DNA from 3 places in the Geobacillus sp. E263 genome. Region 2 is predicted to be linked to each of the others. Evidence: riboswitches for the same ligand, from Rfam matches in the RefSeq annotation. Region 2 holds a riboswitch; each other region holds the start of a gene.
What was found. Region 2 has a riboswitch for S-adenosylmethionine ahead of FNL97_RS02575 (O-acetylhomoserine aminocarboxypropyltransferase/cysteine synthase family protein). Riboswitches for the same ligand answer to the same signal wherever they lie in the genome.
Positions count from the first base shown of each region.

Region 1: it holds a riboswitch for S-adenosylmethionine, as region 2 does, so the genes downstream of both, FNL97_RS13385 (methionine biosynthesis PLP-dependent protein) here and FNL97_RS02575 (O-acetylhomoserine aminocarboxypropyltransferase/cysteine synthase family protein) in region 2, are expected to answer to the same signal.
Region 3: it holds a riboswitch for S-adenosylmethionine, as region 2 does, so the genes downstream of both, FNL97_RS13875 (bifunctional homocysteine S-methyltransferase/methylenetetrahydrofolate reductase) here and FNL97_RS02575 (O-acetylhomoserine aminocarboxypropyltransferase/cysteine synthase family protein) in region 2, are expected to answer to the same signal.

Region 1 is NZ_CP041632.1:2,616,879-2,620,154, forward strand. Features, by position in the region: gene metC (cystathionine beta-lyase) at 1-837, opposite strand, end outside; gene FNL97_RS13385 (methionine biosynthesis PLP-dependent protein) at 842-1,945, opposite strand; SAM riboswitch class I at 2,022-2,134, opposite strand; gene FNL97_RS13390 (GTNG_0744 family esterase) at 2,366-3,094, shown strand; gene FNL97_RS13395 (YjcG family protein) at 3,159-3,276, shown strand, end outside.
Region 2 is NZ_CP041632.1:516,083-519,358, forward strand. Features, by position in the region: gene FNL97_RS02560 (toprim domain-containing protein) at 1-307, shown strand, start outside; gene FNL97_RS02565 (thioredoxin family protein) at 316-633, shown strand; gene FNL97_RS02570 (SCP2 sterol-binding domain-containing protein) at 851-1,198, shown strand; SAM riboswitch class I at 1,291-1,394, shown strand; gene FNL97_RS02575 (O-acetylhomoserine aminocarboxypropyltransferase/cysteine synthase family protein) at 1,465-2,775, shown strand; SAM riboswitch class I at 2,905-3,013, shown strand; gene FNL97_RS02580 (methionine ABC transporter ATP-binding protein) at 3,109-3,276, shown strand, end outside.
Region 3 is NZ_CP041632.1:2,702,989-2,706,264, forward strand. Features, by position in the region: gene FNL97_RS13865 (L-lactate permease) at 1-244, opposite strand, end outside; gene FNL97_RS13870 (helix-turn-helix domain-containing protein) at 369-926, shown strand; SAM riboswitch class I at 1,082-1,184, shown strand; gene FNL97_RS13875 (bifunctional homocysteine S-methyltransferase/methylenetetrahydrofolate reductase) at 1,261-3,111, shown strand; gene metH (methionine synthase) at 3,104-3,276, shown strand, end outside.

The DNA of each region.
Region 1 (3,276 bases), 1.4 Mb from region 2:
TGGATAATACACTTCTTCCACTTTTGGATGGTTTGCTAAATAACGGGCGATGGCAAGCGCGGATTGCGACGATTGTTCGAGGCGGACGTGCAGCGTCTTTAATCCGCGCAACACAAGCCATGCGTCTTGGACGCCGAGCACCGCTCCGAAAGAGTTTTGCAATTTGTACAGCTGTTTGGCAAGTTCCTCGTCTTTGACAACAGCAAGCCCGGCAACAACGTCGCTATGCCCCGATAAAAATTTCGTCGCGCTATGAAGGACGACATCGACGCCAAGGTCAAGCGGACGTTGCAGCGCGGGAGTCATAAACGTATTATCTAAAAATGTTAAACAACCGTTTGCTTTTGCTAGCTTCACAATCCCGCGAATATCGGTCACTTTTAAAAGCGGATTCGATGGGGTTTCAACGTAAATGACTTTTGTATTCGGGCGAATATGGGAAGCTACTTCATGCAAATCCGTCATATCAACGAACGTATATTCAATGCCAAAGCGGCTCAATACCTCGGTAATCATGCGGTATGTACCGCCGTAAACGTCTTCCGTCACAAGCACATGATCGCCTTTGGACAAGAGGAGAAAAGCGGTGGAAATCGCCGCCATTCCGGATGAGAAGGCGAAACCGCGCACCCCTCCTTCTAACGCCGCAATCGTCTCTTCCAACGCTTCGCGCGTCGGATTGCCTGAGCGGCTATAATCATATTTGCCGAATGTGTCAAAATCAAATTGATGGAACGTGGAAGCGTGCTGAATCGGCACACTGACCGCTCCCGTTTGAGGATCCATTTTCCATTTATTATGGAGCAGTTTCGTTTGAAAAGATACGTGTTGTTCCATCTCCCTACACCTCTTTCATACTTTTTAACGCTTGCGATAAGTCAGAAATTAAATCTTCGACATGCTCGATGCCGACAGAGAAACGAAGCAGCCGGTTACAGACACCGTTGGCGATTCGGATTTCTTCTGGAATATCGGCATGGGTTTGCGTTGCTGGATACGTAATAAAACTTTCAACTCCACCTAAACTTTCGGCGAATGTAATTAATCGTAAACTTTGCAAAAAGCGGTTGACCCATTTTTCTTCGCGCAAACGAAACGATAACATGCCGCCTCTTCCCGGGTATAATACATCAGTAATATCTTCATGCGCCGCTAAAAATTCACTGATTCGCTTCGCGTTTTCTTCGTGCTGTCGCATCCGAAGCGCCAGCGTCTTCATGCCGCGAATAAGCAGCCATGAATCAAACGGTGAAAGCACAGCGCCAATTGCGTTCTGATATTCCGCAAGCCGCTTGCAAAGTTCCTCCCCCTTCGCAACGACGAGACCTGCCAACACATCGTTATGGCCGCCTAAATATTTTGTCGCACTATGGATGACGATATCGGCTCCTTGCTCGATCGGGCGCTGAATAACTGGCGTGTAAAACGTATTGTCAACAATGAGAATCAGCCCATGTTTTTTCGCCAGTTTTGCCACTTCCGCAATATCTGTCTCCTGCATTAACGGGTTCGTCGGTGTTTCTAAAAAAATCGCTTTTGTTTTTTCAGTGATGTAGTTCTCTACTAATCGTATGTCGCGAAAATCTACATAATGAAAAGACAAGCCGTATTTTCGCCAGCCGCGTTCAAATAAGCGATATGTACCTCCATATAAATCGGAGGAAACGAGAAATTCATCCCCACTTTCAAATAACGCAAGTACCGTCTGAATGGCCGCCATGCCCGAGCTGAACGCGTAGCCTTGGTCTCCTCCTTCTAGCTTTGCGATCGCTTCCTCGACGATTTTCCGCGTCGGATTGCCGGTACGAATGTAGTCAAATCCGGTAGACTTCCCGATTCCTTCATGACGGTACGCGGTCGAAAAATAGACGGGCGGATTGACCGTTCCTGTGACCGTGTCACTGCGGTTTCCGATTTGCGCCAATAACGTTTCCATTTTCTCCATCTGTATCTCTCCCTCTTCTATAAAATAAAAAAAGTCTTCTAAGAAGAAGACTTTTCCATACGTCGATCAGTGCTTCTTCTTATCTGCCGAATTGAAAAAATTCAATTCGCTGGATTTAGCACCTGGCCAAAAATTGGCTGGTTGCTGAAGCTTCATAGGGCCAGTTCCCTCCACTTCTCTTGATAAGAATGCATCCTTCACTATTCATTTTTTCTGATTACTAAAAAATGTACCTCATTTATCGTAAGTTTGCAAGAAATTTTTTAAATTTTTCAAATTGACACGTTGTTTTTATACGTTGGAAAAACTCCCGGCGCTTTTTTATGTAAATATTCATCATAATCTGCTGTGTTTGTTAACATGTTTTTACAAAAATATGGTACAATAACAGGTGAATCTGTTTTTGTTGGAGGATCCATCATGGCATTACAAAAAGGGACAATGCATGATTACACTATTTATAGCGATGAGCTGGATGAGGAAATAACGCTGCTTGCCTATTTGCCAAGTTCGTTTTCCCCGCTTCATAAGTATTCTCTTCTTATCGCTCAGGATGGGAAAGATTATTTTATGTACGGGAAAATAAAAAGCGTTATTGAACAACTGATGGAAAACGGCGAGATTGACCGCACCATTGTCATCGGAATTCCATATCGCGATGTTAAGGACCGCTATGAGAAATATCATCCAAACGGAAAGAAAAACAGCCGTTATTTGCGTTTTTTAGCACATGAGCTCGTTCCGTTTTTAGATCAAACGTTTCCTACGTACCAAATCGGAAAAGGACGCGCGCTCATCGGCGATTCCCTTGGCGGCACTGTATCACTAATGGCAGGATTATTGTATCCGCATACATTTGGAAAAATTGCGATGCAGTCGCCATATATCGATGAAGGAATCATCGAACAAATTTTACAATTTACAGAACCATCATTATTGCAAATTTACCATTCGGTAGGTACAAACGAAACAGCAGTGAAAACGACGGACGGAAATGTGCGCGATTTTATCACTCCAAATCGAAAGGCGCGTGAAGCGTTTATTCAAAAAGGATTTTTGTATGAATACAACGAATTTGATGGCGGTCATGCATGGACATATTGGCAGCCTGACGTTCCGCGTGCAATCGCGCATATCCTTTCTTTGTAAACACTACTATGCTCTTCGGAATTTTGTTATAATTAAGTACTACTTATCATAAGGAGGGGTTTTTATGAAATATGGTATTGCTTTATTTCCTTCGAAGCGAATACAAGATTTTGCCAATTCCTATAGAAAGCGTTACGACAGCCATTACGCCCTCATTCCGCCGCATTTAACCTTAAAAGAGC
Region 2 (3,276 bases):
CAAACAAAAAATTGAAAACATTATTAATGAACCGGTTGAAATTATTTGTACAAACGGGACGATTAGTGATGCCAGACTGGAAGAACTGATTGAGGAGCTCTATTATAAAGAAGTGTATATATTAGTGGATGCCGATGAAGCGGGGGAAAAATTACGAAAACAGTTTCGCCGTGAATTTCCTGAAGCGGAACATATATATATTGACCGAATGTACCGTGAAGTGGCTGCAGCGCCGAATTGGCATATTGCCCAAGTATTATTACGCGCGAACTTTGATGTCCATTACGATTATTTATTAAAAAGGTGAAAGTAGCAATGAAAAAAGTAGAGTTACCAGAAATAGATGACATTATTCATAAAAAAGATATGGCTTGTCTTTATGTATATACACCGATGTGCGGCACTTGCCAGCTTGCGGAGCGGATGCTCCAGGTTGTCGAGGAACTATTTCCGCATATTCCATTTTACAAGACCGATATTAATTATATGCCAGAGCGTGCGGTTGCATGGAAAATTGAAAGCGTTCCATGCCTTCTTTTATTTGATCGCGGCAATATTGTAAAAAAATTATACGCGTTTCATTCTGTACCGTATTTATACGAAACAATAAAGGAAATGTTGCCTCAGAATTAGAAAAATGAACAGATGTTGTTCATTCTCTCCTCCCCTTAAAGGTGACAGCGCAAGAACTAAAATAAACGGTGATTTGACTTCGTTTGACATATTTCTTGGGAAATGATGAGAATATTGCCTATTTTCCAGACGATTTGTCGAGATTTTTATAAAGGATTCTCCTTGTTTTTTATGGAAATGAATGAAGTGACAGGATAATGGGGGAGGCGGGTATAAAATGGATATGTGTGAATTAGTAGGACAGCTTACAGAACGAATTCAAAAATTAAATCATTTATCACCGATTTTACCAGAAGAAGAGTTATACGTTCAGTTTGAATGTGAAACAGAAACAGCGGTTGTTGCGATTTCTAAATATAAAATCGGTCAAAAGGAAAAGATAGATGAACGTCGGCTAGTGACCATTCGAGGATCGAAAGAGGCGCTGGAATCATTGATAAATGGAAGGTTAAAATTACAACAACAAATTCGGCTTCGAGAAGTGCACATTTCTGGAAGTTTCCGTCATATGTTGCTTCTGGAGTCTCTGTTACATTTGTCAAAACCGTATCGCTATGTTTGCTAAATACCATATTTCTTTATTTTTAATTTTTATAAAAAAATGAATTGACAATTAGGAGGAATAATAGTATTATTCAGAAAAAATGGTATATATCATTCTTATCAAGAGAGGTGGAGGGACTGGCCCAATGAAGCCCGGCAACCGGTTGTTTCAACACGGTGCTAATTCCAGCAGAGCGAATTGCTCTGAGAGATAAGAAGAGTGCATCCCCCTCTCTTCTTAGAAGAAGAGGGGTTTTATTATAAAAGGTAAAGGGGGAGAGAGTTTCAATGAGTGAAAAACAATACCGTTTCGAAACAGTAGCCATTCATGGCGGATTAAAGCCTGATCCTGCCACTGGAGCGCGTGCGGTTCCTATTTATCAATCGAACGCCTATTTATTTGCCAATACGGATCATGCCGCGAACCTTTTTGGTCTAAAAGAAGAAGGATATATTTATACACGCATCCACAATCCGACGGTTACCGTATTGGAAGAAAGGGTGGCACAGCTGGAAGGTGGAGTGGGCAGTCTTGCTCTCGCTAGCGGAATGGCCGCCATTACACTGGCCATTTTGAATATCGCCGGAGCTGGGGATGAAATTGTATCGGCATCTACGTTATATGGCGGTACATATAATTTGTTCGTCAATACATTGCCGAAATACGGAATTAAAACCCACTTTGTCGATCCGTCTAATCCGGAAAATTTCCGAGCAGCGATTACACCAAAAACGAAAGCAATTTTCGCCGAAACGATTGGCAACCCTAGTTTGCACATATTAGATATTGAGGCGGTGGCGCAAATCGCTCGTGAAGCGGGAATTCCGCTCATTATCGACAACACATTCGCCACTCCTTATTTGTGCAGACCAATTGAACATGGGGCGAATATCGTGATCCATTCCGCCACAAAATGGCTTGTTGGGAATGGGACGACCTTAGGCGGCATCATTGTTGATGGTGGTAATTTTGACTGGAATTCGCCGAAGTTTCCAGGATTTATTACTCCTGATCCAAGCTATCACAACCTTGTGTATGCTGAGGCGTTTGGACCTGCTGCATACATTGTCAAAGCTCGCGTGCAGCTGCTTCGCGATTTAGGTCCAGCGATTAGCCCATTTAATGCCTTTCAAATTCAGCTTGGTCTTGAAACATTGCATGTACGTATGAAAGAACATATTGCGAATACAAGAAAAATCGTCGAGTATTTAGATCGTCATCCAGCAATAGAGTGGGTGCTTTATCCAGAACATGGCAGTCATCCAGCAAAAGAACTAGCGAAAAAATATTTGCCAAAAGGAGCGGGTTCCATCGTTGTATTTGGCGTAAAAGGCGGCAGAGAGGCAGGAGCGAAATTGATCAACAGTGTAAAATTATGGTCGCATGTTGCCAACGTTGGCGACGCGAAAAGTTTAATTATCCATCCTGCAAGCACCACACATCAACAGCTAAACGAAGAAGAACTAAAATCATCTGGAGTGACAGAAGATTTAGTTCGTCTATCTGTCGGCATCGAAAATATCGATGACTTAATCGAAGATTTAGAACAGGCAATTGCGGCTGCTACCGGAATTACATCTGATGTTTCCGTCTCATAATCACAAGAAATGATAATCATGCCATTTTCCATAATGATATAACATTTCTATTGACACTATTCGACATATAGTGATAAAATCACATTCGTAATTATTGAGAGATTTTAATTGAATAAAGTGTTTTTTGTGCTCTTATCAAGAGAGGTGGAGGGATGTGCCCAATGAAGCCCGGCAACCGTCAGCGTACTCGCTGAAATGGTGCCAATTCACACAAAGCGTCTGCTTTGAGAGATAAGAGACAGAACGGTAATCATTGCCTTTCTGTTCTCTTGAGCAGAAAGGCTTTCTTTTTGCGGCGAGCCGTCTTTTACATGAGGGAAGGTGGAAATGTGCATGATTACATTAGAAAACGTGACAAAAATATATGAAGCGGCCAATGGATCTGTAACAGCAGTGGATAATGTCTCTTTGCAAATTAAAGAAGGCGAAATTTTCGGAATCATCGGATATAGCGGGGCGGGAAAAAGTTCATTAATCCGTCTCCTTAACGGATTGGAAAAA
Region 3 (3,276 bases), 1.3 Mb from region 2:
GCAAGTTGTATAAAAGCAGCCCAAACACTAATACATAAATAACCGTACCGGACAACAATATGCCGCGAATAGAGGAATGAAGCAAATCCTGCACCGATGCATCAAAAGAAAAAAAAGCCAATACGAAAGCCAATCCATACGAATAGACAGCGGTGTACATCGCCGGCATTTTCAGCCAAACCAAGCAAATAAGAGCGAATAAAATAGGTAACCCTGCTAATAAGAAATGAATCGCATCATGCATGGAACATTCCCCCTCCCCTTTTATCCACTATAGTGGATATATATATTATTCTCTACAGAAAAACTATAAGTCAAGACAAAATTTCCACTATAGTGTAATATATAATGAGAGGTGAAAGACAGTCATGAATTTTGGAAAAAACGTGCGAGAAGCGAGAAAGCGTAAATCTCTTTCACTCCAGGCATTATCGGAGCGCTGCGGGGTTAGCCGTTCGATGTTATCGCAAATCGAGAGAGGAGAAAAAAATCCAACGATTCAAGTAGCTTGCCAGATCGCTGAAGGGTTAGATATGACTCTTTCACAATTATTAGGGGAAGATGAGCAAAGCGAAGTCATTATCATTAGAAAAGATGAACGATATGTATATAAAGACGAACGGAGCGGCTTTGAGCGGCATCTTTTATCCCCTTCTTTTCCATCAAAAGGAATTGAGTTTGTTTTCAATCGGATTCCGCCAAAACAAGAGTCCGGTATTTTTCCAAAGCATAAAAAAGGAGTAAAAGAGTATATATCTGTAGCTAAAGGTAAGTTAAGGGTCGTGCTCGGAACCCAGTCATATGACCTCGAAGAAGGAGATTCGATGTACTACGAAGCTGATATGGAACATCGTTTCATCAATATCGGGGAGAATGAATGCCACTACTACCTAGTCATTGATTCCAATCATATACGTTCACTATAGTGAACAACACTACTTTTTAAGCATTATGCTTTTTTCTATTGAGGATAGAATATTTTCTTGAAAACGATTCCATTATATTGAATATTTTCAGAAAATGCTTTACATTATATATTAATTATATCGTTGAAGCGTTTGACTATAACTTCATAGCGAATTTCTTATCAAGAGAGGGGGAGGGACTGGCCCGATGAACTCTCAGCAACCTGGCGGAAGTCAAGGTGCTAAATCCAGACAGGCGAAACGCCTGGAAGATAAGAAGAGACGATACATAAAAAGTCTTCTTCTTATAGAAGGCTTTTTTCTTTTACTATCTTCATAGAACGGGGGAATGAGCGTGGGGCTTTTGCAAGACTTAAAAGAACGCATCCTTATCGCCGATGGAGCGATGGGAACGCTATTATACTCGCACGGCGTCGACCGATGTTTTGAAGAACTAAATTTATCAAAACCGGAAGACATCATTCATATTCATGAGGCATATATCGCTGCAGGCGCAGAAGTGATTCAAACAAACACATATGGCGCGAATTATGTGAAACTTGCCCGCTACGGATTGGAAGATGAAGTGCCATCGATTAACCGGGCGGCGGTACGGCTGGCAAAACAAGCGGCCAAAAATAACGCCTATGTGCTTGGAACGATCGGCGGATTACGGAGCATCAATAAAAGCGCCGTTTCCATCGAAGAGGTAAAGCGGACGTTTCGCGAGCAATTGTTTGTGCTGTTAAATGAGGATGTCGACGGCTTGTTGCTCGAGACGTATTACGATTTAGAAGAATTAGAGACGGTTCTTGCGATCGCGCGCAAAGAAACGGATAAGCCGATTATCGCGCACGTCTCCCTCCATGAAGTCGGCGTCTTGCAAGACGGCACTCCCCTTTCTGAAGCGTTGGCGCGCTTGGAGCAGTTGGGAGCCGATGTCATCGGTCTAAATTGCCGTCTCGGTCCATATCATATGATTCGTTCACTCGAGGAAGTACCGCTGCCGAAAAAAGCGTTTCTTTCCGCGTATCCGAACGCAAGCTTGCCGGATTATCGCGACGGACGGCTTATCTATGAAACAAACACCGATTATTTTAAAGAAACAGCGCTTGCCTTCCGTGAGCAAGGCGTGCGCCTGATTGGCGGGTGCTGCGGCACGACGCCGAAACATATCGAAGCGATAGCAAACGCCTTAACCGATCGGACACCGATTACAGAAAAAGTCGTTAAACAACGTCATGTTCCGATTTCTATCCAAACAAACGAACCAAATGCCGCCCCGCCGCTGCAGGATATCGTACGTAAGCGGCGCTCGGTGATCGTCGAGCTTGATCCGCCGAAAAAATTAGGGATCGCGAAATTTTTAGAAGGCGCCAAAGCGCTGAAAGAAGCGAACATTGATGCGTTGACATTGGCCGATAACTCGCTGGCAACTCCACGAATCAGCAACATGGCGCTCGGCTCCATCGTCAAAGAGCAGCTCGGCATCCGCCCGCTTATTCATATTACATGCCGCGACCGCAATTTAATCGGCTTGCAGTCGCACCTGATGGGCTTGCATACGCTCGGCATCACCGATGTGCTCGCCATTACCGGAGACCCATCGAAAATCGGCGATTTTCCTGGTGCTACATCCGTCTATGATTTATCTTCCTTTGATTTAATCCGGCTCATTCGCCAATTTAACGAAGGGCTTTCGTATTCCGGAAAACCGCTCGGGCAAAAAACAAACTTCTCGATTGCCGCGGCCTTTAACCCGAACGTCCGTCATTTAGATAAGGCTGTAGAGCGTCTGGAGAAAAAAATTCAATGCGGCGCCCATTATTTTATCACCCAGCCACTTTATTCCGAGCGGCAAATCGAAGAGGTGTATGAAGCGACGAAGCATCTTGAGACGCCGATTTACATCGGCATTATGCCGCTAGTGAGCGCGCGCAACGCCGATTTCCTTCATCACGAAGTGCCGGGAATTACTCTTTCTGATGAAATCCGCTCCCGCATGGCGGCATGCGCGAACAACCCCGTGCAATCTGCGCGCGAAGGAATCGCAATTGCCAAATCGCTCATTGACGCCGCCTTTGACTTGTTTAACGGCATCTACTTAATTACGCCGTTTTTGCGCTATGAAATGACCGTCGAACTCGTTCGCTACATTCATGAAAAGGAACAAGCCGCACAAGAAAGGAAGGTACTCCATGGGTAACATCACACTTGAGCAACAGCTCGAAAAAAAAATATTAATTATTGACGGCGCAATGGGAACGATGATTCAAAGCGCGAAGCTCTCGGCCGACGATTTCGGCGGAGAAGCATACGAAGGATGCAACGAATATTTGACGCTCACCGCCCCTCATGTGATCGAGCGCAT